DNA from 3 places in the Streptomyces sp. NPDC055632 genome. Region 1 is predicted to be linked to each of the others. Evidence: riboswitches for the same ligand, from Rfam matches in the RefSeq annotation. Region 1 holds a riboswitch; each other region holds the start of a gene.
The links. A riboswitch is a leader RNA that binds a small molecule or an ion and turns the genes downstream of it on or off. The one in region 1 is predicted to bind cobalamin.
Positions count from the first base shown of each region.

Region 1 (5,497 bases):
CGCCCAGGCGGGCGAGAAGTTCACCACCAACAAGGTCGGTGGACTCGTCCCCGGCGAGGCCGGCCAGTGGACGTACGCGACGCTCGCGCTCGGCTCCGCGCTCGCGCTCTTCATGTACCCGCACTCCATCACGGCGACGCTGTCGTCCCGGAGCCGCGAGGTCATCCGCCGCAACACCACGATCCTGCCGCTGTACTCGCTGATGCTGGGTCTGCTGGCACTGCTGGGCTTCATGGCGATCGCCGCAGGGATCAAGGTCGAGAACGGCCAGCTCGCCATTCCGCAGCTCTTCGAGACCATGTTCCCGGACTGGTTCGCGGGCGTCGCGTTCGCCGCGATCGGCATCGGCGCGCTCGTCCCGGCCGCGATCATGTCGATCGCCGCCGCCAACCTCTTCACCAGGAACATCTACAAGGACTTCATCAAGCCGGACGCGACCCCGGCCCAGGAGACCAAGGTCTCCAAGATCGTCTCGCTTCTGGTCAAGGTCGGCGCCCTCGTGTTCGTCCTCACCATGGACAAGACGGTCGCGATCAACTTCCAGCTCCTCGGCGGCATCTGGATCCTCCAGACCTTCCCCGCCCTGGTAGGAGGGCTCTTCACCCGCTGGTTCCACCGCTGGGCCCTGCTCGCAGGGTGGGCTGTCGGCATGCTGTACGGCACTATCGCCGCCTACAACGTGTCCACTCCGAAGCAGAAGCACTTCGGCGGCTCCTCCGCCGAGATCCCGGGCATCGGCGAGATCGGCTACATCGGCCTCACCGCCTTCGTCCTCAACGTCGTGGTCACCGTGGTCCTCACCTTCGTCCTCAAGGCCCTCAAGGCCCCCGAGGGCATCGACGAGACCTCCCCGTCGGACTACACCGCCGACGCCGGCGACCCCGGCGTGCAGACCGAGATGGAGAAGGCCACCGCGCCCACCCACTGACACCGGTCGCGCCGAAAGGGCCCGGGACCTCCGCCAGGAGGCCCCGGGCCCCGTCGCGTCCCCGGCGTGCACACTTCCCCCATGGACTTCACGATCAGGGCGGTACGGCCCGAGGAGTACGAGGTGCTCGGCGAACTGACCGGACGCACCTATCTGGACGACGGACTGCTGAAGTACGGGGCCGAGGACTCCTATCTGGCCGTGCTGCGGGACACGGAGCGGCGGGCCCGCGAGAGCGAGGTCCTCGTCGCGGAGGACACCGGGGACGCGGCGGGGCGGATCGTCGGCGGGGTGACCTTCGCCCGGGGCGGCACCCCGTGGGCCGACATCGCGGTGGCCGGCGAGGCCGAGTTCCGGATGCTCGCGGTCGCCCGGGAGGCCCGCGGCCGGGGCGTCGGCGAGGCGCTCGTACGGGCCTGTGTCGACCGGGCGCGGGCCCTTCCGGGGTGCGCCAGGATCGTGCTCTCCACGGACGCCGCGATGGTCTCCGCGCACCGGATCTACGAGCGGACGGGCTTCGTCCGCACCCCGCACCGGGACTGGGAGCCCATCCCCGATCACTCTCTGCGCACCTACTCCCTGGAGTTCTGACCCCAAGTCCCGTCCAGGGGGCGACACAACATGTGGGGGGTGCCACGAGCGGCGCCCCCCACATGTATGCTCGTCCTCGCTGTCGACGCAGGGGAATCCGGCGCGAATCCGGAACTGTCCCGCAACGGTGTACTTCGTGCGGTTTCGTCCGGAGTGAGTCCGAACACCTGCCGACAGCGCGCCCGGTCCTTCCGTTCCGGGTGCCACAGACGTCCGGGCCTCGCGGAGTGGGCCGGTGGACGCGGCGCGTCATGCCTGGACGCCCGCCCGTCCGCCTGCCCCCGCCGAGGCCCCGAGCCGAGCGAGGGAGAGCCCCCACGTGACCATCGCGCCCGCCGATCCGGCTTCGGCCGAGGCTTCCGCGGTCGAGAGCGACGGTCCCGGGACCGTACTGCTGCGGACCCTGACCGACCTCACCGCCGATCTCCCCGACACCGACCCCGGCAAGGTCGCCGCCGCCGCGCTCCGCGGCCGCAGCGCCGCCGCGGACGAGGCGGAGCTGCGCGAGCTGGCCACCGAGGCGGCCGCCGGCCTGATCGCCGAGGACCCGGCGTACTCCCGGCTCGCCGCCCGGCTCCTCACCATCACCATCGCGGACGAGGCGGCCTCCCAGGGCTCGGTCGACTTCTCCTCCTCGGTCGTCGTCGGGCACCGCGAGGGCCTGATCGCCGACCGCACCGCCGAGTTCGTCGCGCTGCACGCCGACCGCCTCGACGCCACGATCGACCGCGCCGGCGACGACCGCTTCGGCTACTTCGGCCTGCGCACCCTCTACTCGCGCTACCTGCTGCGCCACCCGATCACCCGCAAGGTGATCGAGACCCCGCAGCACTTCATGCTGCGCGTCGCCTGCGGTCTGGCCGAGGACGAGGGCGTCCGCGCGCTCGACGAAGTGGCCGCGCTGTACGGCCTGATGAGCCGGCTGGACTACCTGCCGTCCTCCCCCACGCTCTTCAACTCCGGCACCCGCCACCCGCAGATGTCCTCCTGCTACCTCCTGGACTCCCCGCAGGACGAGCTGGACTCCATCTACGACCGCTACCACCAGGTCGCGCGCCTCTCGAAGCACGCGGGCGGCATCGGCCTCTCGTACTCCCGCATCCGCGCCCGCGGTTCGCTGATCCGGGGCACCAACGGGCACTCCAACGGCATCGTGCCGTTCCTGAAGACCCTGGACGCCTCCGTCGCCGCCGTGAACCAGGGCGGCCGCCGCAAGGGCGCCGCCGCCGTCTACCTGGAGACCTGGCACGCGGACATCGAGGAGTTCCTGGAGCTCCGCGACAACACGGGCGAGGACCAGCGCCGCACGCACAACCTGAACCTGGCGCACTGGATCCCGGACGAGTTCATGCGCCGCGTGAACGCCGACGCCGAGTGGTCGCTGTTCTCCCCCTCGGACGTGCCCGAGCTCGTGGACCTGTGGGGCGAGGAGTTCGACGCCGCCTACCGCAAGGCCGAGGCGGCCGGCCTGGCCCGCAAGACGATGCCGGCCCGCGACCTGTACGGCCGGATGATGCGGACCCTGGCCCAGACCGGCAACGGCTGGATGACCTTCAAGGACGCCTCGAACCGGACGGCCAACCAGACCGCCGAGCCCGGCCACACCGTCCACTCCTCCAACCTCTGCACGGAGATCCTGGAGGTCACGGACGACGGCGAGACCGCGGTCTGCAACCTGGGCTCGGTCAACCTCGGCGCGTTCGTGGTCGGTTCGGACATCGACTGGGAGCGCCTGGACGCGACCGTCCGCACGGCCGTCACCTTCCTCGACCGGGTCGTCGACATCAACTTCTACCCGACCGAGCAGGCGGGCCGCTCCAACTCCCGCTGGCGTCCGGTCGGCCTGGGCGCCATGGGCCTCCAGGACGTCTTCTTCCAGCTGAAGCTGCCCTTCGACTCCCCCGAGGCGCGGGCGCTCTCCACCCGGATCGCCGAGCGGATCATGCTCGCCGCGTACGAGGCCTCCGCCGACCTGGCCGAGCGCAACGGCCCGCTCCCGGCCTGGGAGAAGACCCGCGCCGCCCGCGGCGTGCTGCACCCCGACCACTACGACGTGGAGCTGAACTGGCCGGAGCGCTGGACCGCGCTGCGCGAGCGGATCGCCGCCGTCGGCATGCGCAACAGCCTCCTCCTCGCCATCGCGCCGACCGCGACGATCGCCTCGATCGCCGGCGTGTACGAGTGCATCGAGCCGCAGGTCTCCAACCTGTTCAAGCGCGAGACGCTGTCGGGCGAGTTCCTCCAGGTCAACTCGTACCTGGTCGACGAGCTGAAGAGGCTCGGCGTCTGGGACGCGCAGACCCGTGAGGCGCTGCGCGACTCCAACGGCTCGGTGCAGGGCTTCACCTGGGTGCCGGCCGAGGTGCGCGAGCTGTACCGCACGGCCTGGGAGATCCCGCAGCGCGGCCTGATCGACATGGCCGCCGCCCGCACCCCGTTCCTGGACCAGTCGCAGTCGCTGAACCTGTTCCTGGAGACGCCCACCATCGGCAAGCTGTCGTCGATGTACGCGTACGCCTGGAAGCAGGGCCTCAAGACGACGTACTACCTGCGCTCCCGCCCGGCCACCCGGATCGCCCGCGCCGCCCAGGCGTCGACGGCCGCCGCCGCGCCCATTCCCGTCCAGCAGGCCGCCGACCCCGACGCGGTCGCCTGCTCCCTGGAAAACCCCGAGTCCTGCGAGGCCTGCCAGTAATGAGCTCCACCGAGAAGAACCTGCTCGACCCGGGCTTCGAACTCACCCTCCGTCCCATGCGCTACCCGGACTTCTACGAGCGCTACCGGGACGCGATCAAGAACACCTGGACCGTCGAGGAGGTCGACCTCCACTCGGACGTCGCCGACCTCGCCAAGCTGACCCCGGCCGAGCAGCACATGATCGGCCGTCTGGTCGCGTTCTTCGCGACGGGCGACTCGATCGTCTCGAACAACCTGGTCCTGACGCTCTACAAGCACATCAACTCCCCCGAGGCGCGGCTCTACCTGAGCCGGCAGCTCTTCGAGGAGGCCGTGCACGTCCAGTTCTACCTGACGCTGCTCGACACCTACCTGCCCGACCCGGACGACCGCGCCGCCGCGTTCGACGCGGTCGAGGAGATCCCCTCCATCCGCGAGAAGGCGCAGTTCTGCTTCAAGTGGATGGACTCGGTCGAGAAGATCGAGCGCCTGGAGACGGCCGCCGACCGCCGCCGCTTCCTGCTGAACCTGATCTGCTTCGCGGCGTGCATCGAGGGCCTGTTCTTCTACGGCGCCTTCGCCTACGTGTACTGGTTCCGGTCCCGGGGCCTGCTGCACGGCCTGGCGACCGGCACCAACTGGGTCTTCCGCGACGAGACGATGCACATGAACTTCGCCTTCGAGGTCGTGGACACCGTCCGCAAGGAGGAGCCCGAGCTCTTCGACGACGCGCTTCAGCAGCAGGTCACGGACATGCTGAAGGAGGCCGTGGAGGCGGAGCTCCAGTTCGGCCGCGACCTGTGCGGCGACGGTCTGCCGGGCATGAACACCGAGTCGATGCGCGAGTACCTCCAGTGCGTCGCCGACCAGCGCCTCCAGCGCCTCGGCTTCGCCCCGGTGTACGGCTCGGAGAACCCGTTCTCCTTCATGGAGCTCCAGGGCGTCCAGGAGCTGACCAACTTCTTCGAGCGCCGCCCGTCCGCCTACCAGGTGGCGGTCGAGGGCTCGGTGGACCTCGACGAGGACTTCTAGGCGGTACGTGGAAGGGCCCCGCACTCCTCCGGAGGAGTGCGGGGCCCTTCCACGTACGCACGCGCGCGTGGATCAGTCGTTCGGGACCGTCTCGTAGCGCGGGGTGCCCTCCTCCATCTGGCGCAGGGCGTCCTTGCGGTCCCGCTTGGAGAGGCGGTCGATGTAGAGGCGGCCGTAGAGGTGGTCCGTCTCGTGCTGGAGGCAGCGGGCGAAGTAGCCGGTGCCGCGCACCTTGATCGGGTTGCCCTGCGGGTCCCGGCCGTGGACCTC
Region 1 is NZ_JBSHHY010000025.1:54,087-59,583, reverse strand. Features, by position in the region: gene mctP (monocarboxylate uptake permease MctP) at 1-928, shown strand, start outside; gene ACWGSR_RS27105 (GNAT family N-acetyltransferase) at 1,010-1,519, shown strand; cobalamin riboswitch at 1,586-1,708, shown strand; gene ACWGSR_RS27100 (ribonucleoside-diphosphate reductase subunit alpha) at 1,839-4,214, shown strand; gene ACWGSR_RS27095 (ribonucleotide-diphosphate reductase subunit beta) at 4,214-5,227, shown strand; gene def (peptide deformylase) at 5,300-5,497, opposite strand, start outside.

Region 2 (5,497 bases), on a different contig from region 1:
CCCGTCTCGTACTTCACCTCGCGGCCCTTCGAGAACTGGTCGCGGGGCGGGGCCCAGATGACGGGGTCGGTCTTCGTCCACTGCGACCACTCCACGCCCGTCGCGCTGATGCGGGCCCATCTGCGCGAGTTCCTCGCCGCCTGCCCGACCTGGGACGAGCGGGGCTGGGACCTCGCCGTCACCGACACCTCGCCGACCTCCATCACGGTCCGGGCGATCGTGACCGCCAAGGACGCCGACGACCTGTGGACGACCCGCTGCGCCGTACGGGAGGAGCTCGTGCGCTGGCTCGCGCGGGAGCACCCGGGCGCCCTGCCGAAGGTCGTCACCGCTTCCGCGCCCGGCGAAGCGGACGAGAGGGCGGCCTGATACCCCGCGCGTCCGGGCGGCGGCTCAGAGAGCGACGTGCGGGTGGTCCGGAGTGAGGTGCCGGACGGCGGTCCGCTCCGCGTGCGGGGCGAGCAGGTCGCGCAGTTCGTCCGCGGCGGTGTCGAGGAGTCGGCCGTCGCGGTCGGCGCGGAGGGTCTCCAGGGCGAAGACGACGCGGGTGGAGTCCTCGGTGACGCGGGTGCGGTGGGCGTCGCGGTGGTTCCAGTGGCGGGTGAGGACGCCGGCGGCGTCCGCGTAGACGATCTCGCCGGGCCGGGGGGCCTCGACGGTGTCGGGCTCGCCGAGCGGGGTGAAGGCCTCGGTGCCGTGGGCGGGGCGGATGTCGACGTCGCCGGTGACGTGGTCGAGGTCGAAGGCGCCGGCGGGCAGGCCGTGGCGGACGGAGACGGTGTTGTAGGAGTCCACGGCCGGGTTGATCCGCGGCAGCACCCCCTTCTTGGCGAGACGGCGGCCGAGGGCGTCGACGCTGGGGCGGACGCGGCGGGGGTTGGTGCCGAAGGAGCGGTACGCGGCGTGCCAGGCCTCGATGCGGGGGTCGGTCTCGTCGGCGGGGAGCCAGGTGCGGTCGGCGAGCCGCCGTTCGAGCTCGGCCACGGCTCCGGCGGTGCGGGGCCAGGGCTCGCGGCCGCGCAGGCCGGTGGCGGTGACCAGGGCGATGCGGGTGCCGGGGAAGGCCTCGGCGACGGCGGGGGCGAGGCGGAAGGCGGTCATGGGATTTCCGTTCCGTGCGGGGGCGAAGGCGGTCTTCGTACGGGACGTCCCGGCCCTCAGGCCAGGGCGAGGAGGCCGACGGCGACGGCGGCCGTGCCGAGGCCGACGAGCTGGGCCCGGTGGATGCGCTCGGCGAGGACGCCGCGGGCGAGCAGGACCGTGCCTGCCGGGTAGAGGGCGGTGACCACGGCGACGACGGCGAGGTCACCGCCGCGGACGGCGAGCAGGAAGAGCAGGTTCGCCACGGAGTCCAGCGCTCCGGCGGCGGCCGAGACGGCGTACGCGGGCTTCTCGGGGCCCAGCCTGCGGTACATCAGCCCGGCGGCGACCAGGGTGACGGCCGAGGAGACCGCCCGGCCCACGATCAGCGGGGCCACTCCGCTGTCGGAGGGCGCTTGGTGGAGGAAGACCAGTTGGAGGGCGATGGCGGCGCCCGCGCCGAGGGCGAGCAGCAGGGCCGTACGGGAGGGGCGGACGGCTCCGGCGCCGTGCCCGGCGCTGACGAGCACCACCGCCGCCAGCGCGAGCGGCAGGCCGAGGAGACCGGCGGCGCCCAGGTGCTCGCCCTGGAGGAGCCCGACGCCGACGGGAAGCACGGCGGACACCAGGGCGGTCACGGGCGACAGGACGCTCATCGGGCCGATGGCCAGGGTCCGGTAGAGCAGGGCGAACGCGGCGGCCGAGGCGACGCCGGACGCGGCTCCCCAGGCGAGGGCGCCGGGGCTGAACGAGGTGCCGAGGAACGGCCACAGCAGCAGCTCGACCGCGAGGGAGGCGGGGGCGGCGACCATCACGGTGCGCAGGACGTGGGCCTTGCGGGCTCCCAGGCCGCCGAGGAAGTCGGCGCAGCCGTAGGCGAGGGAGCTGCCCAGGGCCAGCAGCAGAGCGATCACGGATGACATCCCTAGTTTTCTCAATGGAACGACCGAACCGTACAACAGACCGACCGACATGCGTCAACCGATCGACCGGGCGGTACATTCCAGTGATCCGCTCGCGAGAACCGGGCGGGGGTCGGGCGGAGAACGGGAAGGGTGATCGAATTGGCCGAGACAGAGGCGGCCCTGCGGACGCTCGCGCACAACGTCAGGACGGCCCGCGTCCGCGCGGGCCTGTCCCTCGACGAGCTCGGACGGCGCGCCAAGGTCAGCAAGGGTGCCCTGGTGGGCCTGGAGAAGGCCCAGGGCAACCCCAACTTCGCCACCCTGGTCCGGCTGGCCGACACCCTCGGGGTCTCGGTGTCCGCCCTGATGGAGGGCCCGACGGAGGGCCGGGTCCGCGTGGTGGACGCCGCCGGCGTCGCACCGCTGTGGACCGGCGAGGAGGGCGGCGAGGCCCGCCTCATGCTGACGACCTCGGGCCCGGCGCCGGTCGAGGTCTGGCGCTGGAGGCTGGAACCGGGCGAGGAGTACCCCAGCCACCCCCACCGGGCCGGGGTCGTCGAGACCGTCAGCGTCACCTCGGGCCGGATGACCCTGGTCGTCGACGGCGTCGAGCACTCCGTGGGCACCGGCCAGACAGCCGCCTTCGACGGCGATACCACCCACACCTACCGCGGCGCCGGCACCGACACCTGCCGCCTGATCATGACGGTCCACCTGCCCCCGGGCCCGGCTTCCACGTACTGAGGGAGCGACGGACCGACGGGCACCCGTCGGACGCTCCGGGGCCGCACGGGTCCCGAAGATGGGTGGTGGCACCCATGACGTGAGAGGCCCGGTGGGTCAAGCTGTCCTCGGTCGAGAGCGTCGTCGCAGGTCAGGTCGTTCGGAGGGTGGGACGGGGGCCGCGCGCGTCCGGTCCGTGGGGGCCGGGCGGTGCACCACGGCGTTCGCCCCCCGTTCCGTCCGTCCCTTCCGGAGAAGCCCCGATGCTCGTCCTCATCGCCCTCTCGGCCGTCGCCCTGTTCGGCTCCCTCGTCCTGTGCACCGTGACCGTCGCACGGATGCGGGAGCTTCCGGCGTGGCGGCGCTTCCTCCCCCTGAGCCTCTTCCTGATCGCGCTGGCCGCGAGCCTCCTGCGCGCCGTCGACGTCCGCGAGATCGCCGACGCGATCGCCTTCCCCCTCAACGCGGCGGCCGTTCTCCTGTCCGTGCGCGAGATCCGCGCCCGGCGGCTCCGGAACGCGGCCGGGGCTTCCTAGGGCCCGACCCGCCGGACGCGCCTCGGGGACGTACTCCCCCGGACGGCACGGCAGTTCGGGGTGGACTTACTAGGACGCCCAACTATATGTTCGTGGCACAAGGTCCGCGGTGCAGGGAAGCCGGTGTGAATCCGGCACGGTCCCGCCACTGTGACCGGGGAGCGTGCTGCCGTCCACACGTCACTGACGAGGTCCGTCGGGAAGACGGGCGGCACGCGGGGATCCGGGAGTCAGGATACCGGCCGCGGAGCGTTCCGTGTTGTCCACGAGGATGGAGCAGACACGCATGGCACCGGTCCGTACCCACGACCCTGGTGATCCGGCGGAGCGAGCGGCGACCCCCGCGTTCACATAGCTCTTCGGCGGCCCCGCGCCGCCCTGTCCCACGGCGTTCCCCCTCGGCGCACCCACCCGGTGCGACCGGCGGTCCGCCGTGCCGTCCCCGGATCCGACCTGACGAGAGCAGGCACCCATGGTCCGTGAACTCACCCATTTCATCGGCGGGAAGCACACCGCCGGCACGTCCGGCCTCTTCGGCGACGTGTACGACCCCAACACCGGCACCGTCCAGGCCCGCGTCCCGCTCGCGGGCCGCGCCGACACCGAGCACGCGATCGCGGACGCGGTCGCCGCCCAGCGGGAGTGGGGCGCCTGGAACCCGCAGCGGCGCGCCCGCGTCCTGCTGCGGTTCCTCCAGCTCGTCGAGGACGAGCGCGACGCGCTGGCGAGGCTGCTGTCGGCCGAGCACGGCAAGACCGTCGCGGACGCCCACGGCGATCTGCAACGCGGTCTCGAAGTAGTGGAGTTCGCCGCCGGCATCCCCCATCTCCTCAAGGGGGAGTTCACCGACAACGCCGGAACGGGCATCGACGTGCACTCCCTGCGCAGCCCGCTCGGCGTCGTCGCCGGCATCACCCCGTTCAACTTCCCCGCGATGATCCCGCTGTGGCAGGCCGCGCCCGCGCTTGCCTGCGGCAACGCCTTCCTCCTCAAGCCGTCCGAACGCGACCCCTCCGTACCGCTCCGGCTCGCGGAGCTGTTCCTGGAGGCGGGGCTCCCGGCCGGCGTCCTCAACGTCGTCAACGGCGGCGAGGAGGCCGTCACCACCCTCCTCGAAGACCCCCGCGTGCAGGCCCTCGGCTTCGTCGGCTCCACCCCGATCGCCGCGCACATCTACGCGACGGCCGCCGCCCACGGCAAGCGCGCCCAGTGCTTCGGCGGCGCCAAGAACCACATGATCGTGATGCCCGACGCGGATCTCGACCAGGCCGTCGACGCCCTGGTGGGGGCCGGTTACGGCTCGGCGGGCGAGCGCTGCATGGCGATCTCCGTCGCCGTGCCCGTCGGCGAGGAGACCGCCGACCGGCTGGTGGCCGCGCTGAAGGAGCGCGTCGCCGCCCTCCGGATCGGCCGCTCCGACGACCCGGAGGCCGACTTCGGGCCGCTGGTGAGCCGGGACGCCCTGGAACGGGTCACCCGCTACGTCGACATCGGCGTGGAGGAGGGCGCCGAACTCGTCGTCGACGGGCGCGGCTTCACCCTGCCCGGCCACGAGGACGGCTTCTTCGCAGGGGCCTCCCTCTTCGACCGGGTCACCCCGGAGATGCGGATCCACCGGGAGGAGATCTTCGGCCCGGTGCTGTGCGTCGTGCGCGCCGCCGACTTCGAGGAGGCACTGCGGCTGCCCAGCGAGCACGCGTACGGGAACGGCGTCGCCGTCTTCACCCGGGACGGCGACACCGCCCGCGAGTTCGCGCGCCGGGTCGACACCGGCATGGTCGGCGTCAACGTCCCGATCCCGGTCCCGGTGGCGTACCACACCTTCGGGGGCTGGAAGGCGTCCGGGTTCGGCGACCTGAACCAGCACGGGCCCGACTCGATCCGCTTCTACACCCGCACCAAGACCGTCACCTCGCGCTGGCCCTCCGGGGTCAAGGAGGGCGCGAGCTTCACCATGCCGACGATGGGGTGAACGGAGTGTCCACCAGCATGCTCACGAAGGACCAGCTCGCCCTGGCGGAGGTCACCCTCGACTTCGCGCAGGAGCAGCTCGGCCCGCACGCGGTCGCCTGGGACCGGGACAAGCACTTCCCGGTCGACGTCCTGCGCAGGGCCGCGGGGCTCGGCCTCGGCGGCGTCTACGTCCGCGAGGAGCACGGCGGTTCCGGTCTCGGCCGGGTCGACGGCGTCCTCGTCTTCGAGGCCCTGGCCACCGGCTGCCCCTCCATCGCCGGATACCTCTCCATCCACAAC
Region 2 is NZ_JBSHHY010000001.1:19,078-24,574, forward strand. Features, by position in the region: gene ACWGSR_RS00090 (mechanosensitive ion channel family protein) at 1-369, shown strand, start outside; gene ACWGSR_RS00095 (B3/B4 domain-containing protein) at 394-1,101, opposite strand; gene ACWGSR_RS00100 (EamA family transporter) at 1,158-1,994, opposite strand; gene ACWGSR_RS00105 (helix-turn-helix domain-containing protein) at 2,145-2,729, shown strand; gene ACWGSR_RS00110 (hypothetical protein) at 2,972-3,244, shown strand; cobalamin riboswitch at 3,335-3,505, shown strand; gene ACWGSR_RS00115 (CoA-acylating methylmalonate-semialdehyde dehydrogenase) at 3,717-5,216, shown strand; gene ACWGSR_RS00120 (acyl-CoA dehydrogenase family protein) at 5,234-5,497, shown strand, end outside.
Region 2: it holds a riboswitch for cobalamin, as region 1 does, so the genes downstream of both, ACWGSR_RS00115 (CoA-acylating methylmalonate-semialdehyde dehydrogenase) here and ACWGSR_RS27100 (ribonucleoside-diphosphate reductase subunit alpha) in region 1, are expected to answer to the same signal.

Region 3 (5,497 bases), on a different contig from region 1:
CGCAGGTGCGGGGCCGCGATCGAGCGGGCGATGGAGCGCCCGTGGCGGGCCGAGTGATAGGCGATCACGTCGGCCCCGGCGATGGCCTTCACGGCGGCGAGGGTGAGGAGGTCCGGGTCGCCGGGGCCGAGCCCCACGCCGTACAGCCTGCCGACGATGTTCCCGGTCACTGCTGGATCTCCGCTTCGTGCGCGAGGGCGTTGATCGCGGCGGCCGTCATGGCGCTGCCGCCGCGCCGGCCCCGGACGACGAGGTGGTCGAGGCCGAGGGTGTTGGCGGCGAGGGCGTCCTTGGACTCGGCGGCGCCGATGAAGCCGACCGGTATGCCGAGGACGGCGGCGGGCCGCCCCGCCCCCTTCGCGACCATCTCCAGGAGGTGGAAGAGGGCGGTGGGCGCGTTGCCGATGGCGACGACGGAGCCTTCGAGGCGGTCCCGCCAGAGTTCGAGGGCGGCGGCGGAGCGGGTGGTGCCGAGCTCGGCGGCCAGGGCGGGCACGGCCGGGTCGGAGAGCGTGCAGAGCACCTCGTTGTCGGCGGGCAGCCGCTTGCGGGTGACGCCGCTGGCGACCATCCGCGCGTCGCAGAGGATCGGCGCGCCGGCCCGCAGCGCGGCGCGGGCGCTCGCGACGACGCCCGGCGAGTACGCGATGTCCTGGACGAGGTCCGTCATGCCGCAGGCGTGGATCATCCGGACCGCCACCTGGGCGACGTCGGCGGGCAGGCCCGTGAGGTCCGCCTCGGCGCGGATCGTGGCAAAGGAGCGGCGGTAGATCTCCGTGCCGTCCTTCTCGTAGTCGAACATCCTGTTCTCGCTCATCTCGTTGTGCGGGGCGCGGTACGGGCCGTGGTGACCGCGGGGGCCAGTTCGGTACGGGGGACGGGGGCGCCGTCGACCAGGTAGCCGCCGCCGGGGGCGGCGAGGACGTCGATCCAGTCGCCGTGCGGGTGTCCGCAGCGGCGCTCGCACCCGGAGTAGTGGACGGGCAGGCCGGGACGGCCGGGGACCGCGTCCGCCCGGACGTCCGCGAGGGACTTGGCGCAGCCGGGCCGCCCGGTGCAGGCGCTGACGCCGATCCAGGGGGAGTCGGGCCGGGTGATCAGTCCGGCCGCGTCGAGCGCGGGCGTCCGGTCGGGCCCGGCGCCGACGACGACGGCTCCGCGCCAGGGCGTGAGCCGCACCTCGTCGGCGGGCAGCAGGGCCCGCAGCTGGGCGGCGGTGAGGCGGCCGAGAGGGGCGAGCACGTGGAGGGAGGCGGGGCCGAGGGGGCCGGGGACGGGCGGCGGCCCCTGCGGCAGGACCGGCTCGGGCACCTCTTCCGCCGCTGTCCCGGCCGCCGCGAGTGCTTCCGGTACGCCGGCCCCGTGGCCCTCCGGCAGCTCCCGTACGCGCCAGGCGCCGGTGCCGGCCGCGCGGGCGGCGGAGAGGAAGGCGCGGGCGGCGGCGAGGGCGGCGCGGGGCGCGTCGTCGGCGGCGACGCGCACGGCCCGGCCGCCCAGGTGCAGGAGCGCGGTGCGGGGGTCCACTGCGACCAAGGTCACATCCCCGCCGAGGCCGGTGACGTCGCCGCGGCCGTCGTCCAGGACGAAGAGGAAACGGCCCGAGAGCGCGGCGGCCCAGGGCGCGGCGCAGAGCCGTTCGTCCAGCTCGCGGGCCCACAACTGCACGTCGGCGGCGCCGAGTCCGTCGAGGCCCGCGGCCGGGGAGGCCACGATGTTGCGGACGCGCTCGTGGGTGGGCGAGGGCAGCAGGCCCGCCTCCGCCAGGAGCGCCGCGAGCTCCGCCCCGCAGCCGTCCGCCAAGCCGCGCAGCTCGGCGTTCCCGCGCGAGGTGACGCTGATCCGCCCGTCCCCCAGGGCCTCGGCGGCGTCCGCCAGGACCTCCACCTGACGCGCCGTCAACCTTCCTGCGGGCAGCCGCAGTCGGGCCAGGTGTCCGTCGTCGGCGGAGTGCAGCCGCAGCGCCCCGGGGCAGGCGTCGCCGCGCTCCCGCACACGGGGTGCGCCGGGGGCGGGCGTCGGGGGCGGGACGGGCGGCATGGCGGCGAGCATACCCACGGGAAACCGGCGGTCGACGGGGTGTGACCAGCCTGACTCGGGGCGCCCGGGCGGGGGCGCGAGGACCGGCTTCCCACGAGTGGGGAGGTGGGGGCGGGGGGCCGGCTTTCCGGGAGTCGGCGGGGGCGCGAGGGCCGGCTTTCCGCGCGTCGGACAGGCGCGGGCCGGCCCGGCACGCTCCGGCCCGGTCCCGGCCCGGTGCCGGTGTGATCCGCCCGACCCTCCCGCTCCCTCCGGCGTCCGGAGCTCACGATCTAGGATGCAAGCGGCATGGGGTCCCAGGACCCCGGGGAGGAAGCCCGGTGAGATTCCGGCGCGGTCCCGCCACTGTGAGCCGGCCCGGTGTTCTCGGGCCGGTGAGTCAGGAACTCCTGCCGTCCACACGACCACCCGGGGCGCGGACAACCCCGAGGAAGGCCTGCGCTCGCCATGCTTCTGCTGCTGTCGCACTCCGACACCGACCTGCTCAGCGCCCGCGCGGCCGGCGGACCGGTGGAGTATCGGTTCGCCAACCCCGCCCGGCTCCCGCTCGCCGATCTCGACGGGCTCCTCGACGGCGCCGAACTCGTCGTCGTCCGGCTCCTCGGCGGGCTCCGTTCCTGGCAGGACGGGCTCGACGCGATCCGCGCCGCCGGGAAGCCGGTCGTCGTGCTCAGCGGTGAGCAGGCGCCCGACGCGCAGCTCATGGAGGCGTCCACCGTGCCCGTCGGCGTCGCCACCGAGGCGCACGCCTACCTGGCGCACGGCGGCCCCGCCAACCTGGAGCAGCTCGCCCGCTTCCTCTCCGACACCGTCCTGCTCACCGGCCACGGTTTCGAGGCCCCGGCCGCCGCCCCGACCTGGGGCCCGCTGGAGCGCACCCCGAAGGCCACCGAGGGCCCGACGATCGCCGTGCTCTACTACCGCGCCCACCACATGAGCGGCAACACCGCCTTCGTCGGCGCCCTGTGCGAGGCGATCGAGGACGCCGGCGCGCGGGCCCTCCCGCTGTACGTGGCCTCCCTGCGCGCCCCCGAGACGGAGCTGCTCGACACCCTCCGCACCGCCGACGCGATCGTCACCACCGTCCTCGCGGCGGGCGGCACCAAGCCCGCCGAGGCGCAGGCCGGCGGCGACGAGGAGGCCTGGGACGCGGGGGCGCTCGCCTCGCTCGACGTGCCGATCCTCCAGGCCCTCTGCCTGACCGGCTCGCGGTCCGCGTGGGAGGAGAACGACGAGGGCCTCTCCCCGCTGGACGCCGCCAGCCAGGTCGCCGTCCCCGAGTTCGACGGGCGCCTGATCACCGTCCCGTTCTCCTTCAAGGAGATCGATGAGGACGGCCTGCCCGCGTACGTGGCGGACACCGAGCGCGCGGCCCGCGTCGCCGGGATCGCCGTGCGGCACGCCCGCCTCCGGCACATCCCGAATGCCGAGAAGAGGCTCGCGCTCGTCCTCTCCGCGTACCCCACCAAGCACTCCCGCATCGGCAACGCCGTCGGTCTCGACACCCCGGCCTCCGCCGTCTCCCTCCTTCGCCGGCTGATCGAGGAGGGCTACGACTTCGGGCCCGCCGAGGACCTCCCCGGCCTGGTCTCGGGCGACGGCGACGAGCTGATCTACGCCCTCATCGAGGCCGGCGGCCACGACCAGGACTGGCTGACCGAGGAGCAGTTGGCCAAGAACCCGGTCCGGATCCCGGCCGCCGACTACAAGCGCTGGTACGCGACCCTCCCCGAGGAGCTGCGCACCCACGTCGAGGAGCACTGGGGCCCGGCGCCCGGCGAGATGTTCCTCGACCGGTCGCGGAACCCGGAGGGCGACATCGTGCTCGCCGCCCTGCGGCGCGGGAACCTCCTCGTCCTCATCCAGCCGCCGCGCGGCTTCGGCGAGAACCCGATCGCGATCTACCACGACCCCGACCTCCCGCCGTCCCACCACTACCTGGCCGCCTACCGCTGGATCGCGGCCCGCGCCGAGGACGGCGGCTTCGGCGCCGACGCCATGGTCCACCTGGGCAAGCACGGCAACCTGGAGTGGCTGCCCGGCAAGAACGCCGGCCTGTCCGCCGCCTGCGGCCCGGACGCGGCCCTCGGCGACCTGCCGCTGGTCTACCCGTTCCTGGTCAACGACCCGGGCGAGGGCACCCAGGCCAAGCGGCGCGTGCACGCCACCCTGGTCGACCACCTGGTGCCGCCGATGGCCCGCGCCGACTCGTACGGCGACATCGCGCGCCTGGAGCAGCTCCTCGACGAGTACGCGCAGATCTCCTCCATGGACCCGGCGAAGCTGCCCGCGATCCGCGCCCAGATCTGGACCCTGATCCAGGCCGCCAAGCTCGACCACGACCTCGGTCTGGAGGAGCGCCCGGAGGACGACGGCTTCGACGACTTCCTGCTCCACGTCGACGGCTGGCTGTGCGAGGTCAAGGACGCCCAGATCCGCGACGGCCTGCACGTCCTCGGCGGCGCCCCGGCCGGCGAGGCCCGGGTCAACCTGGTCCTCTCCATCCTGCGCGCCCGCCAGATCTGGGGCGGCACGCAGGCGCTGCCCGGTCTGCGCGAGGCCCTGGGCCTGGACGAGTCGGCCGCGACCCGCACCACCGCCGACGAGGCGGAGGCGAAGGCGCGCGAGCTCGTCGAGGCGATGGAGGCGGCGGACTGGGCGGTGGACGCGGTCGAGTCGGTCGCGGCCGACCACGGCCCCGACGTCCGGGCCGTGCTGCGGTTCGCCGCCGAACAGGTCGTGCCGCGTCTGGCCGCCACCACCGACGAGCTGGCGCACGCCGTGCACGCGCTCAACGGCGGCTTCGTGCCGGCCGGTCCGTCCGGCTCCCCGCTGCGCGGTCTGGTCAACGTCCTGCCGACCGGCCGCAACTTCTACTCCGTCGACCCGAAGGCCGTCCCCTCCCGCCTCGCCTGGGAGACCGGCCAGGCGCTCGCGGACTCCCTCCTGGAGCGCTACCGCACCGACAACGGCGAGTGGCCGACCTCCGTGGGCCTCTCCCTGTGGGGCACGAGCGCGATGCGCACCGCCGGCGACGACGTCGCCGAGGCCCTCGCCCTGCTCGGCGTCCGCCCTCTGTGGGACGAGGCCTCGCGCCGCGTGAACGGCCTGGAGCCGATCCCGCTCGCGGAGCTGGGCCGTCCGCGCATCGACGTCACCCTGCGCATCTCGGGCTTCTTCCGCGACGCGTTCCCGCACGTCATCGGCCTCCTGGACGACGCCGTACGCCTGGTGGCCGGGCTGGAGGACGAGTCCGCCTCGGACAACCACGTACGGGCGCACGCGCAGGCCGACCTGGCCGAGCACGGCGACGAGCGGCGCGCCACCACCCGCATCTTCGGCTCCCGGCCGGGAACGTACGGCGCGGGCATCCTCCAGCTGATCGACTCCCGCGACTGGCGCACGGACGCCGACCTCGCCGAGGTGTACACGGTGTGGGGCGGTTACGCGTACGGGCGCG
Region 3 is NZ_JBSHHY010000002.1:372,856-378,352, forward strand. Features, by position in the region: gene ACWGSR_RS04275 (precorrin-2 C(20)-methyltransferase) at 1-170, opposite strand, end outside; gene ACWGSR_RS04280 (precorrin-8X methylmutase) at 167-817, opposite strand; gene ACWGSR_RS04285 (cobalamin biosynthesis protein CobG) at 814-2,049, opposite strand; cobalamin riboswitch at 2,308-2,445, shown strand; gene cobN (cobaltochelatase subunit CobN) at 2,485-5,497, shown strand, end outside.
Region 3: it holds a riboswitch for cobalamin, as region 1 does, so the genes downstream of both, cobN (cobaltochelatase subunit CobN) here and ACWGSR_RS27100 (ribonucleoside-diphosphate reductase subunit alpha) in region 1, are expected to answer to the same signal.